4 regions of the Mesorhizobium sp. M7A.F.Ca.US.011.01.1.1 genome follow, and region 1 is predicted to be linked to each of the others. Evidence: predicted binding sites of a transcription regulator. Region 1 holds the regulator's gene; each other region holds the start of a gene.
The links. Region 1 encodes PhoB, which activates phosphate uptake and scavenging genes when phosphate is short. Its sites were predicted from a motif close to TGTCATNNANCTGTCAT; they were not measured.

Region 1 (3,318 bases):
GCTGAACGGATGGACCGAACTCGTCGGGCCATAATTGGCGTCGATATACCACTGCAACTCACCATTGCTGCTCAACGTGCTACCGTTCGGCGCTCCCCACCAGAAATTGGAATTCCAGGTGCCGTCCTGCCCGTCCCGAAGGCTCAGTGTGTTGAAATCGTCGGAGAAGGACAGCGTCATTCCGGACTTGTCGATCGGAAGTTCGAACTGGGTGGGCTGCAGCTTGTCGATGGTCGTATTCTTGAACACCAGGATCTCGTCGGACCCGAGGTTCAACATCACGTTCGATTCCACCTGGACCATCTGTGAACGGACGGCATCGAACGAAGTGAAGTCGTAGCCGTTAAGGCGGACCGCATCGGTCGCACCGAAATCGAAGATAAGATCACTTCCATTACCTTTGGAGATGGCGAAAGTATCGGCGCCATCACCGCCGATCAGGACATCATTTCCCTTGCCGCCATCCAGCGTCTGGTGACCCGACCCGCCCTTGATGATGTTGTCCAACGCATTGCCGAACGCAAATCGGTTGGCGCCGGTAACGACGAGGTTCTCGAAATTGTCGGGGAGCTTGTAGCTCATCCATGTGTCGATCGTGTCGATCCCTGCCCCGGGATCCTCGACCACCTTATTGTTGGTGGAATAGAGATGATAGTAGTCGTCGCCGGCGCCGCCGTAGATCGTGACAGTGACGCCGGTGTCTCCCCAGAAGGAGTCGTTGCCGGAGGTGCCATGCAGTTCCGGTCCAGACCCGGTGGCCGAGAACCAATGAGTGGAAGCGCCGGTGTAGGCAAGAGGGATGCCCTTGGCGTTTAAGACCGTGCTCATCAGAAATCCTTCCTAATGGTATCCGACCTGGTCAAAGGTCCGGCGACCGCTTACAAAGCAACGCTGCAAAGAACGAGATCGTTCCACGGAATCGTCATTAGATCCGAGATCGCATTGAACAATCGACAGACGAGAAATGAATAAAGAGGAGAGGACTCGCAACAATTTGAAGTAATTTATTAAAATTGTATATTTGTGCAAAATACGCGTCATTTGAAGAACGTATATCTAAATTAACTCAAGTCATTCTTGCGTGGCTTTCTGGTCGAAGTCTGCGGGAAAGATGACGACGTATCAAGTAATTCGCCGTGCTTCCTGGCCAGCCGGGGCCCAATAGAGAGTTTGGGAGATCGAGGAACGCGAGAAGCTGCCTGTCGCTTTGGCCCAAACGCAGTCATTCGAAACCTGATGAGGATGATCGCTCCTGGCGTCCCGTGCTCGCTCCCCATCAATGAGACGAGTGCAACATTCCACCGGCTGTTGGCGACCGCGTGCTAATCGAGTTTTCCCGATCTATCGGGACGGAACAGCCACCTAGTCTTCCCTGATCGCGTAGCCCGCCCCACGGATCGTGCGGATGACATCAGGCATGCGGCCATTGTTGACCGCCTTGCGCAGCCGCCCGACATGCACGTCGACCGTGCGCTCGTCGATGTAGATTGTCTCGCCCCAGACATTGTCGAGCAGCTGGCTGCGCGAGAACACGCGGCCTGGATGGCGCATCATGAATTCGAGCAGGCGGAACTCGGTCGGCCCGAGCCGGATCTCGCTCTTCTTGCGATAGACCCGGTGCGACTCGCGATCGAGCACGATGTCGCCGACCTTTAGCACGCTGGACAGCACTTCCGGCTTGGCCCGGCGCAGCAGCGCCTTGACCCTGGCCATGAACTCCGGCGTCGAGAAAGGCTTGACCAGATAGTCGTCGGCACCGGTCGACAGGCCGCGCACGCGGTCGCTTTCCTCGCCTCGCGCGGTCAGCATGATGATCGGCAGCCGCTCGGTCTCGGGACGCATTCGCAGGCGCCGGCAGAGTTCGATACCCGAAACCGCAGGCACCATCCAGTCGAGCACCAGAAGGTCGGGAACGTTCTCCTGCAGCCGGATTTCGGCCTCGTCGCCGCGCGTCACCACCTCGACCTGGTAACCTTCGGATTCGAGATTGTAGCGGAGCAGCACGCCTAGCGGCTCCTCATCCTCCACCACCATGATGCGTGGTGCGATCATCGGCTGGTCACCCCTGTTATGCCGCTGGCGCGGACATTGCCGTCTCGTCCTGCTTCGGACGATTGGCTGGCAACTGCGTGCCGGTCAAAACATAATAGGCATTTTCGGCGATGTTGGTCACGTGATCGCCGATCCGCTCGAGGTTCTTGGCGCAGAACAACAAGTGCGTGCACGCCGTGATGTTGCGGGGATCTTCCATCATGTAGGTCAGCAGCTCGCGGAACACCGAGGTGTATTTGACGTCGATGCGTTCGTCATTGTTTCTGAGCGTGGCAAGCGCTGCCGCGTCAGCGGCGGCATACTCGTCGACGACCCCCTGCACCTGGATCAGCACCAGTTGTGCCATCGCGTCGATCGAATGCGAAAGGTCGTGCGGCGTGACACTCAGCCCGACAGTGCCGACGCGCTTGGCGATGTTCTTGGCAAGGTCGCCGATGCGCTCAAGGTCGCCGGCCATGCGGATCGAACCGACCACCGCACGCAGATCGTTGGCCATTGGCTGGCGCTTGGCGATCAGCGTGATGGCGCGATCGTCCAGCTCGCGCTGGCGTGCATCCATGATGGCATCATCGGAAACCACGCGCTGCGCCAGCGCATTGTCCGAATTGAGCAAAGCCTTGGTCGAGCCACTGACCATCGAACGGGCGAGATCGCCCATGTCGCGGATCAGCTGACTGATCTGCTCCAGATCCTCATCGAAAGATGCGACGGTATGTTCACCCATGATCTTCGTCCCTCGTATGCCTGAGCTCAGCCGAACCGGCCGGTGATGTAGTCCTGGGTGCGTTTGTCGTCGGGGGTGGTGAACATCTTGTCGGTGGCGCCCTCCTCGACCAGATAGCCTAGATGGAACATCGCGGTGCGCTGCGACACGCGCGCTGCCTGCTGCATCGAATGGGTGACGATGACGATGGTATAGTTCTGACGCAGTTCGTCGATCAGTTCCTCGACGCGAGCGGTGGCGATCGGGTCGAGCGCCGAACACGGTTCGTCCATCAGGATCACCTCGGGTGACACGGCGATGGCGCGTGCAATGCACAGACGCTGCTGCTGGCCACCGGAAAGACCCGTGCCAGGTTCCTGCAAACGGTCCTTGACCTCGTTCCAGATTGCCGCCTTCTTTAGGCTCGACTCGACGATCTGATCCATGTCGGCTTTGCGCTTGGCCAATCCGTGGATACGCGGACCATAGGCGACGTTCTCGTAGATCGATTTGGGGAACGGATTGGGTTTCTGGAACACCATGCCGACGCGCGCCCTGAGTTC
Region 2 (3,318 bases), on a different contig from region 1:
GCCGCCGGCGATGTCGGTCGCGGCCGAGACGTCGACGACGAAGATCTGGCGCACAAGCGAGGTGCCGCCCTTCAGCCCCTGGCCGTTGCCGCTGTCGCGCGCCAGCATCAGGAAGGTCTGATCCGACAGTGCCACGATCTCGCTCTGCGCGGCGACCTTGGTCTTGCCCTTGGCATCCTTGAACACCGGCAGCGGCACGACATACTCATGCGCCAGCTTGAGATGGCCGAGGTCGGATGCGTCGTAGACCAGGGCGCGGGTGTTCTGGCGCGTGGCGGGCGAATCGCCGCCGTCCTGCCGGGGCGCCGACTGCAGCACGGCGATCAGGAACTTGCCGTCTGGCGTCATTGCCATGCCTTCGAGGCCTTGGTTGTTCTGGCGGCCGGTTTCGGGGTCCTTCGGATCGGGCTCGGCGGCACCGGGTCCCGGATTGTCCGAGGCGAAGTTCGGCGTGCCCTGGCGCATCGGCACGAGGGCGGCCGGTGGCTGGGTTGCCGACAGCAGATGCCCGTCGGCGGAAAACCGATAGATGTTCGGGCCGTATTCGTCGGAGATGAACATCGAACCATCGGGCAGCCGCACGATCGCCTCGTTGTCGAGCGCCAGCTTGCCATTGTCGGCTTGCGGCAGGATCGGCATGTCGCCGCTTGCCGCGCGCACGCCGTTGAGCGGATCGAGGCCTGTGGCATCAGCCCCCTTGTCGTCGGTGAGAAGCATGGTGTCGGCGAGCGTTGCCTTGACGCCGGTCTGCCGCTGGCCGGCAGCAGGTGCCGCACCCGGTGCCACCGGGGTAAACTCGATGCCGATGGTGTTGAGGCGCGGCCGGTAGTCGGTGGTGCCGACGACATTGTAGCCGCGATCTGGCAGCAGCCAGAGCGAACCTTTGTAGCCGGCGGCCTCATGCGTCCAGCCTGATGTGTCGATCGACATGCCGGAGCCCGATCCAAACGTCTCGCCGAACTTGTCGCGCTGAGCGGCCGGGATGCGGCCGACGCCGACCAGCCCCTTATTGACCGGGCCGGCGACGGCCGTGGTGCTGTCGGCGAGGGCCGGCGTCAAGGCGGTGAACAAGGCCAGCGCGACGCCGAGCGACGCGGTTCGATACAGGTGTTTCATGGATAATCCTCTTTGTGGCGGATGTGCCGGAGCGGACGCGGGACGAAAACTGAAAGAGGTGCGACATCGATGATGCCGCGCCTCCCCGAAACGCGGTCTACGGCGCGAACATGATGCTTGCGTGACAGCACGCAGTACATGCCGGCGGTCGACGAAAAACGATGCGCGCGCGCACTAGACACTTATGTCCAGTGTATATATGCTTCAGCCTTCGGACTAACCGTGGAGGGGAAGCCTTGAAGTCGCACTACCGCGCAGTCGTCATCGGAGGTGGCGTGGTTGGAGCCTCGGTGCTCTATCACCTGACGCGGTTCGGCTGGAGGGATGTGGCGCTGATCGAGCGCGCCGAACTGACGGCCGGTTCGACCTGGCACGCGGCGGCAGGCTTCCATGCGCTTAACGCCGACCCCAACGTGGCGGCGCTGCAGGACTACACCATCAGTCTCTACCGCGAGATCGAGGCCGAATCCGGCCAGGATATCGGCCTGCATATGACCGGCGGCGTCAACATCGCCAGCGATCCCGCGCGGTGGGAGTGGCTGAAATCGGCCTGGGCGGTGTTCCAGTCGGTCGGCATCGAGACCGCTAGGTTGGTAACGCCCGATGAGATCAAGACGATCTGCCCGATCGTCGACGTCACCGGTGTGCTTGGCGGGCTGCATGATTCCAACGAAGGCCATCTCGACCCGTACGGCACGACGCATGCCTATGCGGGTGCTGCGAAGAAGCGCGGCGCCGACATCATCCTGCGCAACCGGGTGGTCGAGTTGAAGCCGCGCGCCGACGGTCGCTGGGATGTCGTCACGGAGCAGGGCACCATCATCGCCGAGCATGTCGTCAATGCCGGCGGGCTGTGGGCAAAGCAGCTCGGCCGCATGGCCGGCGTCGACCTGCCGGTGACGCCGATGGAGCACCATTATTTCATCACGGAGGACATTCCCGAGATCGCGGCGCTGGACAGGGAAATCGGCATCGCCGTCGATCTCGACGGCTTCTCCTACCTGCGGCAAGAGCGCAAGGGTGTGCTGCTTGGCGTCTACGAGCAGAATCCAAAGCACTGGAACATGGATGGTGCGCCATGGGACTACGGCATCGAACTGATCCCGGAAGACATCGACCGCATCAGCCCCGAACTCGCCAAGGCGCATGAGCGCTTTCCTTGCCTGGCGACGGCCGGCATCCGCAAATGGGTCAACGGTGCCTTCACCTTCACCCCGGACGGCAATCCGATTGTCGGGCCGGTGCGCGGGCTGAAGAATTACTGGGTCGCCTGCGGCGTCATGGCCGGTTTCAGCCAGGGCGGCGGCGTCGGCAAGTCGCTGGCCGAATGGATGATTTACGGCGAACCGCAGGCCGACATTTTTGGCATGGACATCGCCCGCTACGGCGCCTTCGCCGCCAACCGGGAATATCTCAAGCAGACGACACGCCAGTTCTATTCGCGCCGCTTCGTCATGACCTTTCCCAATGAGCGGCTGCCCGCCGGCCGGCCGCTGAAACGCCCCGGCGCCTATGACGGCATGACGGCCGCGGGATGCGAATGGACGGCGTCGTGGGGGCTGGAAATCCCGGCCTATTTCGCGCCGATGGGATTTGCCGAGAACACGACGCTGCGGCGCTCCAACGCCTTCGACATCGTCGGCGACGAGGCGCTGCAGGTGCGGCGCGCCGCCGGTCTCGTCGATATCTCGGCCTATTCGCGCTATGCGGTGGCGGGGCCAGGTGCGGAAGCCTGGCTCGACCGGCTGCTCGCCTGCAGGCTGCCGAAGCCGGGGCGGGCCGGCCTGGCGCCGATGCTCGGTCTTGACGGACGGCTGAAGGGCGACCTCACCGTCTTCAACTGGGGCGGCGGCAGCTATTGGCTGATGGGCTCCTACTATCTCCGGGAATTCCACATGCGCTGGTTCGAGAGCCATGCGGCTGAAGGCGTCGCCGTCGCCGACCTCTCCGACACGATGAGCGGCTTTCTGCTGACCGGGCCGAATGCGCGCAAGATCCTGGAGCGCACAACGCATCAGGATGTTTCCGGCGCGGCACTGCCATTTATGGCTTGTGGAGCATTCGACGTCGGCATGGTGCAGGCACGTGTGGCAAGGCTGTCGATCGCGGGCGAACTCGGCTTCGAAATCAGTTGCCCTGTGACCATGCATGCCACTCTGCGCGAAACGCTGCTGGCCGCCGGCGAGGATCTCGGCTTGGCCG
Region 3 (3,318 bases), on a different contig from region 1:
TCGGAAATTCCAGCGGCTCGCGGGTGATGTCGCCGGGAACGTGACCCTGCGGCATGTCGCCGTCGGGTTCGATCAGGCCTTCGCGGGCGAGGATCGCCGAGACGCGCGGCATGGCTTGCGCTTCCGTCTCGCGCCGCAAGGGCTCGGCGACGTCGGCGCCGGCGGCAAGCTCGGGATCGAGCAGCCGGTGGGTGTAGTCGAATGTGGGCCCGAGCAATTGGCCGCCGGGCAGGTCCTTATAGGTCGCCGACACGCGCCGCTCGACCAGCATGGTGGCGGTGTCGATAGGCCTGGTGTAGCCGAAGCGCGGCAGCGTGGTGCGATAGGCGCGCACCAGGAAGATCGCCTCGATCAGGTCGCCGCGCGCCTGGACGATTGCGAGTGCCGCCAACTCACGGTCGTAGAGCGAGCCTTCGCTCATCACCCTGTCGACGCCGAGCGCCAGCTGCTCGACGATCTGGTCGAGGCGAAGGGCCGGCACCGAACGGTCGCCGCGTCGGCGGTCGGCCAGCAGGCTGTGGGCGTTGGCGATTGCGGCTTCGCCGCCTTTTACCGCGACATACATTTTTTACGCCTCCATCGTCTTGATGCGCGTCGTGCGCGGCAGGCAGGCAATGCCATCTGATGTGGCGAGTATGATGTCGACGCCGCGCGGAAAGCGCTTGATGTTCTGCTTCCACTGCTCGACGAAATGGCGCGGCATCTGTGCCGGCGCGATCGTGGCGCTGGTTTCGATGCCGGGACCTCCAAGCAACAGCGGCGTGCCGGACACGAGATCGCCGACTTGCAGGATCAGCGTGGTCGAACGGTCGGGATAGTCCTGGGTGCCCTGCGAAAAACCATCGAGCGACATCATCTCGGCCGGGGCCGCGATGAAGGCGAAATGCGCATCGGCCGGTGTGTTGGCCAATGGCGCGCCGGTGTGGAACCCAAGCCAGGGTCTGATCGCGGTGGAAGCTTGCAGGGTCTGGTCGAGCCAGAGCGGGGTGTCGTTGTCGCACAGCGCCAATGCGATGGCGCCGGCGGTCGCCGAGAGCGGCGCCGGCGGGCGGGCGAAGGCCGGCAGCGGCTGCACGCTGCCTGGCCGCGCCATTGCGTCCATGACCGCGCGGAACACCGTCTGGGCATTGAAGACCGGATCGGCGAAACCGCCCTCGATCGATTGCGCTGCAATGTCCATCAGTCTTCTCCGCGAACCATGGTGAAGAAATCCACCTTCGTTGCCGCCGTCTCGGCGCGGCGTTTTTCATGCGCTGCGGTCAGAGCCGACCGCAGGGGCGCTATCAGCCCGGTCTCGACCTCATTGCGGCGGGCAGGGTCCTGCCACAGCGCGTCGGCAATGGCCGCCAGCTTCGCCTTCTGCTTGTCGCGGCCAAGCGCATAGCAATGGCCGACCTGCCCGGAGGGCAGCCGGACGGTGGCGCGGGTAACGGTCGCCTCGCCGACATTGAAAGGAGCGCCGCCGCCGCCGATGCGGCCGCGCAGGGTGACAAGGCCGGTTTCGGGGCCGCGCAGCAACTCGGCGTCCGAAGGCAGTCCGGCTTGGTTCCAGAGCCGGACGATGTCATCGCCGCTGGATTGCGCCAGTGTCGCCATGGCGGCCTTGCGCTCGGCCTGGTCGCGGGCTTCCTGTCCTCGCATCAGCAGCATTCCTCTTGGTCAATTTGTCTATTGATATAGACAACTATACAAATTATCACTATTATCTAACGCGTGTCCATGACGGGTGGATGACAGCGATAGAAGACTGGGCGCTGGAAGGTTGGGGCAATGATGGTCGGGCGGCTGGCAGCGGACAGCATCGAGCGGCGCAGTGGCGTTTCGCTGTGGCGGCAGATCGCCGACAAGATCCTGCATGCGATCGCCATAGGCGATTTCATGGAGAATGCAGCACTGCCGCCGGAGGTGGCGCTGGCAGAGCGCTATGGCGTCAACCGCCACACAGTGCGCAGCGCCATATCAGCCCTTGTAAGGGAAGGCGTGCTGCGGGCCGAGCAGGGGCGCGGCACCTTCGTACTGTCGCGCAAGCGGCTGTCCTATCCGATCGGGGCGCGCACGCGTTTTTCGACCGGGCTGCAAGGGCAAACGACGGAACGGCACATCGTCCTGCTCGCCTCGTCGGTCGAGCCGGCCAGCCAGCGCGTCGCCGAGGGCCTTGGCCTTGCCAGGGGAGCCGATGTGATCCGGTTGGAAACGCGCGGCGAAGCCGACGGACGGCCGGTGTCGCGCGCTGCCGGCTGGTTCGAGGCCCGGCGCTTTGCCGGCATCGATGCCGCGATGGCGCAAACAGGCTCGATCACCGCCTCGCTGGCGCGTTTCGGCATCGACGACTATCTCCGGCAATCGACCGTGCTGTCGGCGCGCCATGCCGATGCGGCGGACCTTGCCGACCTCGATCTGCAGCCGGGCGCCATCGTACTGGTCACGGTCGCCGTCAACGTCACGCCGGACGGCCAGCCGATCCAGTTTTCGGAGTCCAGGTTTCCGGCGGAACGGGTGGAACTGAAGCTGTCGGCGCTGTAGGGAGCGCCGGCCTTATACGAGACAGTGATTTATCTGACTCACGCTGATATCAGACCAGTTCGGTCGCGCTCACTTGTCAGCGTCGGCGCATTTGAGGACCGGCTTCCCCCACTCCGTCTCGGCTTCGCCGAGCCACCTCTCCCCCCTCCGGAGGGAGAGGAAGGGAGCCCGCTGGCGGCGGGAGAAGGAGGGAGTCTGGTTGAAGAGCGTTGGCTGCAATAGGCTCGCACCCTTCCTCTACCCCGTCGATCGGGGGAGAGGTGGCTCGGCGAAGCCGAGACGGAGTGGGGGTCGACCTACGCGGGGCGTCGTCAATTCGGGCCGGGTTCGCCGCCTGCCATGTTATGACCCGACCTCGATCACAGCCTTGATCAGGCCGGATTTCTCGTGTGCCCAACGAGCAAGATCATGCGGCGTGCCGGCGAGTGTGGTGCGGTGGGTGACGAGCTTGGCCAGGGGAACGGCGCCGTTGCGGATCGAGGCGGCGACGTGATCGAAGTCGGCGCGCAAGGCGTTGCGGCTGCCGATCAGCGTCATCTCGCGCTTGTGGAATTCCGGATCGGAAAAGCTGATGTCGTCCTTGACGACGGAGACCAGCACCAGCGTTCCGCCATGCGTGACATGGGCGAAGGCCGACTGCACCGACTGGGTGTTGCCGGTGGCGTCGAAGACGACATCGAAGCCTTCGCCTGATGTCGCTTCCCTGACCAGATCGGGCACCGCGCCGCGCGACCCGTCGAGGGTCTGGAAACCAAGCTCATTTGCAGCGAAGGCGAGCCTTTCACTGCTCATGTC
Region 4 (3,318 bases), on a different contig from region 1:
CAAACACCCCCTTGAGGGGGAGATGCCTGGCAAGGCAGAGGGGGGTGCTGGCCCGCAAACGAACGATGATTGGAGGACCTTCTGATGGCTACCCCCCTCGTTGTCTCGGACGTCGCCAAGAGCTTCACCATGCATCTGCGCGACGGCATCAAACTGCCCGTCGTCGCCGGAGTCTCGTTCTCGATCAGGGCCGGCGAATGCACCGTGCTTGGCGGCCCATCCGGTGTCGGCAAGAGCTCGATCCTCAAGATGCTCTACGGCAACTATGCCGTCGACGAGGGCCAGATCATCGTCACGCACGACGACGGGCTGATCGACCTTGCCACCGCCAGCCCGCGCACCGTGCTTGCCGTGCGCCGTCAAACGATCGGCTATGTCAGCCAGTTCCTGCGCACGGTGCCGCGCGTCTCGGCGCTCGATGTCGTCGCCGAACCGCTGGTCGAACGCGGCGAGGACCGCGAAATTGCACGCGGCAAGGCACGCACCTTGCTGGCGCAACTCAACCTGCCGGAAAAACTCTGGGCATTGCCGCCTGCGACCTTCTCCGGCGGTGAGCAGCAGCGCGTCAACATCGCGCGCGGCTTCATCACCGAGCACCCGATCCTGCTGCTCGACGAGCCGACCGCCTCGCTCGATGCCAGGAACCGCGATGTGGTGATCGAGCTCATCGCCGCCAAGAAGGCGGCTGATGTCGCCCTGCTCGGCATCTTCCATGACCACGACGTGCGCGAGGCGGTTGCCGACCGCATCATCGACGTCACCGCTTTCGCTCCTGGAAAAGTCGCCGCATGACCAGGAAATTATCGGAGACACCGCTGGTCCACCCGACGGCGGAGGTGCAGAACTCGACGCTCGGCCGCTGGACCGAGATCGCCGACCGCAGCCGGGTGTTGGAGAGCGAACTCGGCGACTATTCCTACATGATGCAGGATTGCGCTGTCTGGTGCGCCGCGATCGGCAAGTTTTCCAACATCGCGGCCAGCGTTCGCATCAACGCCACCAACCACCCGACCTGGCGGCCGACGCTGCATCACTTCACCTATCGCGCCTCGGACTATTGGGACGATGCCGAGCACGAGAGCGAATTCTTCGCCCAACGCCGCGCCAAGCGGGTCACCATCGGCCACGATACCTGGCTCGGTCACGGCTCGACTATCCTGCCCGGCGTCACCGTCGGCGATGGCGCCGCGGTCGGCGCCGGAGCCGTCGTCTCGAAGGATGTCGCGCCCTATACCATCGTCGGCGGTGTGCCGGCCAAACCGATCCGCGAGCGCTTCGATCGCCGCACCGCCGAGCGCTATCAGGCGCTTGCCTGGTGGGACTGGGACCATGCAAGGCTGCGCGCCGCGTTGGATGATTTTCGTTCGCTTGAGGCCGAGGCTTTTCTGGAAAAATACGGCGGATAAGCCATCACATTTCGTCATGGGCGAACCTGTTCATATCCCTGACACACCACCGGCGCAGGTTGCGGCTTGGCGTAATGCGCTGGCCGTGCCGTTCGGCTACCGGCATCCCGATCACGACGCTTACGTCCTCCACACCACCTTCGCTTACCAGATCCAGCATCTTGCGGATGATCGGGCCGCCGCATGGCTGGGGCCTGTTCGATGATTGCCTGGCACTTTTCGAACAGCAGGCTCCCGTAGTCGAAATCAAGCCGCCCCTTCTGCAGCTTCAGGGACATGGAGCACTTCGAGGAAACTGCTGGTCCTGGGCCGACCGTAACTCCACACCTGTGGAGCGTAACAAAACTGACATCAACGCGACACGGCAGGTTCATGTGGCTGCGCTAGGCGAATGCCTGACGATCAATGGTCCGGACTGGAACCTGCCCCCATGCCAGCAAATTCCGCCACGCTCGAAATCCGCGGTGTCACCCGACGATTTGGCAAGAACACTGCCGTCAGCGACATCAACATCGCGATCCCGCAGGGTCAGATGGTTGGCATTATCGGCCGTTCGGGCGCCGGCAAATCGACCCTTCTTCGCATGATCAACCGTCTCATCGATCCCAGCCAGGGGTCGATTTTTTTTGACGGCGCCGAGGTTTCCCAATTGCGCGGCTCGCCGCTGCGACGCTGGCAGCGCGACTGCGCCATGATCTTCCAGCAGTTCAACCTGGTACCGCGCCTCGACGTGCTAACCAATGTGCTGCTCGGCAAGCTGAACCACCGTTCGACCATGTCCAATCTTCTCGGCATGTTTTCCCGCGCCGAGTGCGCCGAGGCTGTCGCCGCGCTCGAGCGGCTCGATATCGCCCGCACCGCGCTGCAGCCCGCCGGCACGCTGTCGGGCGGCCAGCAACAGCGCGTCGCCATTGCCCGCGCCATGATGCAGCAGCCCAGGGTGATCCTCGCCGACGAGCCGATCGCCTCGCTCGACCCGCTCAACGCCAAGGTGGTGATGGATTCGCTGCAGGACATCAATCTGCGCGACGGCATCACCGTCGTCACCAATCTGCACACGCTGGACACCGCCCGCACCTACTGCAACCGCATCATCGGCATGGCCGCCGGCAAGGTCGTCTTCGACGGCCCGCCGGAAGAACTCAACCGCGAGGCCGTGCGCCTCGTCTACGGCGCCGACAGCAATGGCCAGGAAATCTCCGAGGCCATCACCTCGACCAGCGTTGCCTTCAGCCGAAAGATCGCCGCATCCGCCGGACCGCTCGAGCCCGCATTCCCGGGATACTGAGAGCGGCCTGGATCGACAGCCCGCGTCAAGGGCACCTGTCAAAATCGATAACGCTGCCGGCGCGGGGCCGGAACCTACAGGAGAGATTACAGATGTTCAGGAAGATGGTTTTCAGCGCCGTTTCGGTGCTCGCCATGGCGACCAGCATGGCCCACGCCGCCGATATGAAGGAATTTCGCGTCGGCATTCTCGGCGGCGAAAACGAAACCGACCGGCTGCGCAACTACCAGTGCCTCGCCGACCATCTGAAGGCCGAATTCGGCTTCGAAAAGGTCTCGCTGTTCCCCGCCGCCGACTATGACGGCGTGATCCAGGGCCTGCTTGGCGGCACGCTCGACTTCGCCGAACTCGGCGCTTCCGGCTACGCCAGCATCGCTCTCAAGGACCCGAAGGCGGTCACCCCGATCCTCACCACCCAGCAGACCGACGGCGCCACCGGCTACTATTCGATCGGCCTGGCGCTGAAATCCTCCGGCATCACCGATATCAAGTCGGCCAAGGGCAAGAAACTCGGCTACGCCGATCCGGATTCGACGTCCGGCTATCTGATCCCGCTGACCCAGATCCCGAAGGACACCGGCGCTTCGAACGAAACCTTCTTCGCTTCGACCCAGTTCAACGGCG

Region 2: a site for PhoB is predicted at 1,227-1,243, ahead of EOA13_RS13085 (esterase-like activity of phytase family protein). Genes of this name have one in related genera too.
Region 3: a site for PhoB is predicted at 1,720-1,736, ahead of phnF (phosphonate metabolism transcriptional regulator PhnF). Genes of this name have one in related genera too.
Region 4: a site for PhoB is predicted at 1,742-1,758, ahead of phnC (phosphonate ABC transporter ATP-binding protein). Genes of this name have one in related genera too.

The regions. Positions count from the first base shown of each region.
Region 1 covers NZ_RZRT01000021.1:29,999-33,316, reverse strand. The annotation lists gene EOA13_RS19730 (family 16 glycosylhydrolase) at 1-828, opposite strand, end outside; gene phoB (phosphate regulon transcriptional regulator PhoB) at 1,363-2,052, opposite strand; gene phoU (phosphate signaling complex protein PhoU) at 2,069-2,776, opposite strand; gene pstB (phosphate ABC transporter ATP-binding protein PstB) at 2,803-3,318, opposite strand, start outside.
Region 2 covers NZ_RZRT01000010.1:13,637-16,954, forward strand. The annotation lists gene EOA13_RS13085 (esterase-like activity of phytase family protein) at 1-1,116, opposite strand, end outside; gene EOA13_RS13090 (FAD-dependent oxidoreductase) at 1,353-3,318, shown strand, end outside.
Region 3 covers NZ_RZRT01000054.1:3,000-6,317, forward strand. The annotation lists gene EOA13_RS29980 (carbon-phosphorus lyase complex subunit PhnI) at 1-565, opposite strand, end outside; gene phnH (phosphonate C-P lyase system protein PhnH) at 569-1,180, opposite strand; gene phnG (phosphonate C-P lyase system protein PhnG) at 1,180-1,641, opposite strand; gene phnF (phosphonate metabolism transcriptional regulator PhnF) at 1,774-2,523, shown strand; gene EOA13_RS30000 (zinc-binding alcohol dehydrogenase family protein) at 2,866-3,318, opposite strand, start outside.
Region 4 covers NZ_RZRT01000119.1:3,049-6,366, reverse strand. The annotation lists gene phnL (phosphonate C-P lyase system protein PhnL) at 85-792, shown strand; gene EOA13_RS36270 (DapH/DapD/GlmU-related protein) at 789-1,406, shown strand; gene phnC (phosphonate ABC transporter ATP-binding protein) at 1,837-2,694, shown strand; gene phnD (phosphonate ABC transporter substrate-binding protein) at 2,787-3,318, shown strand, end outside.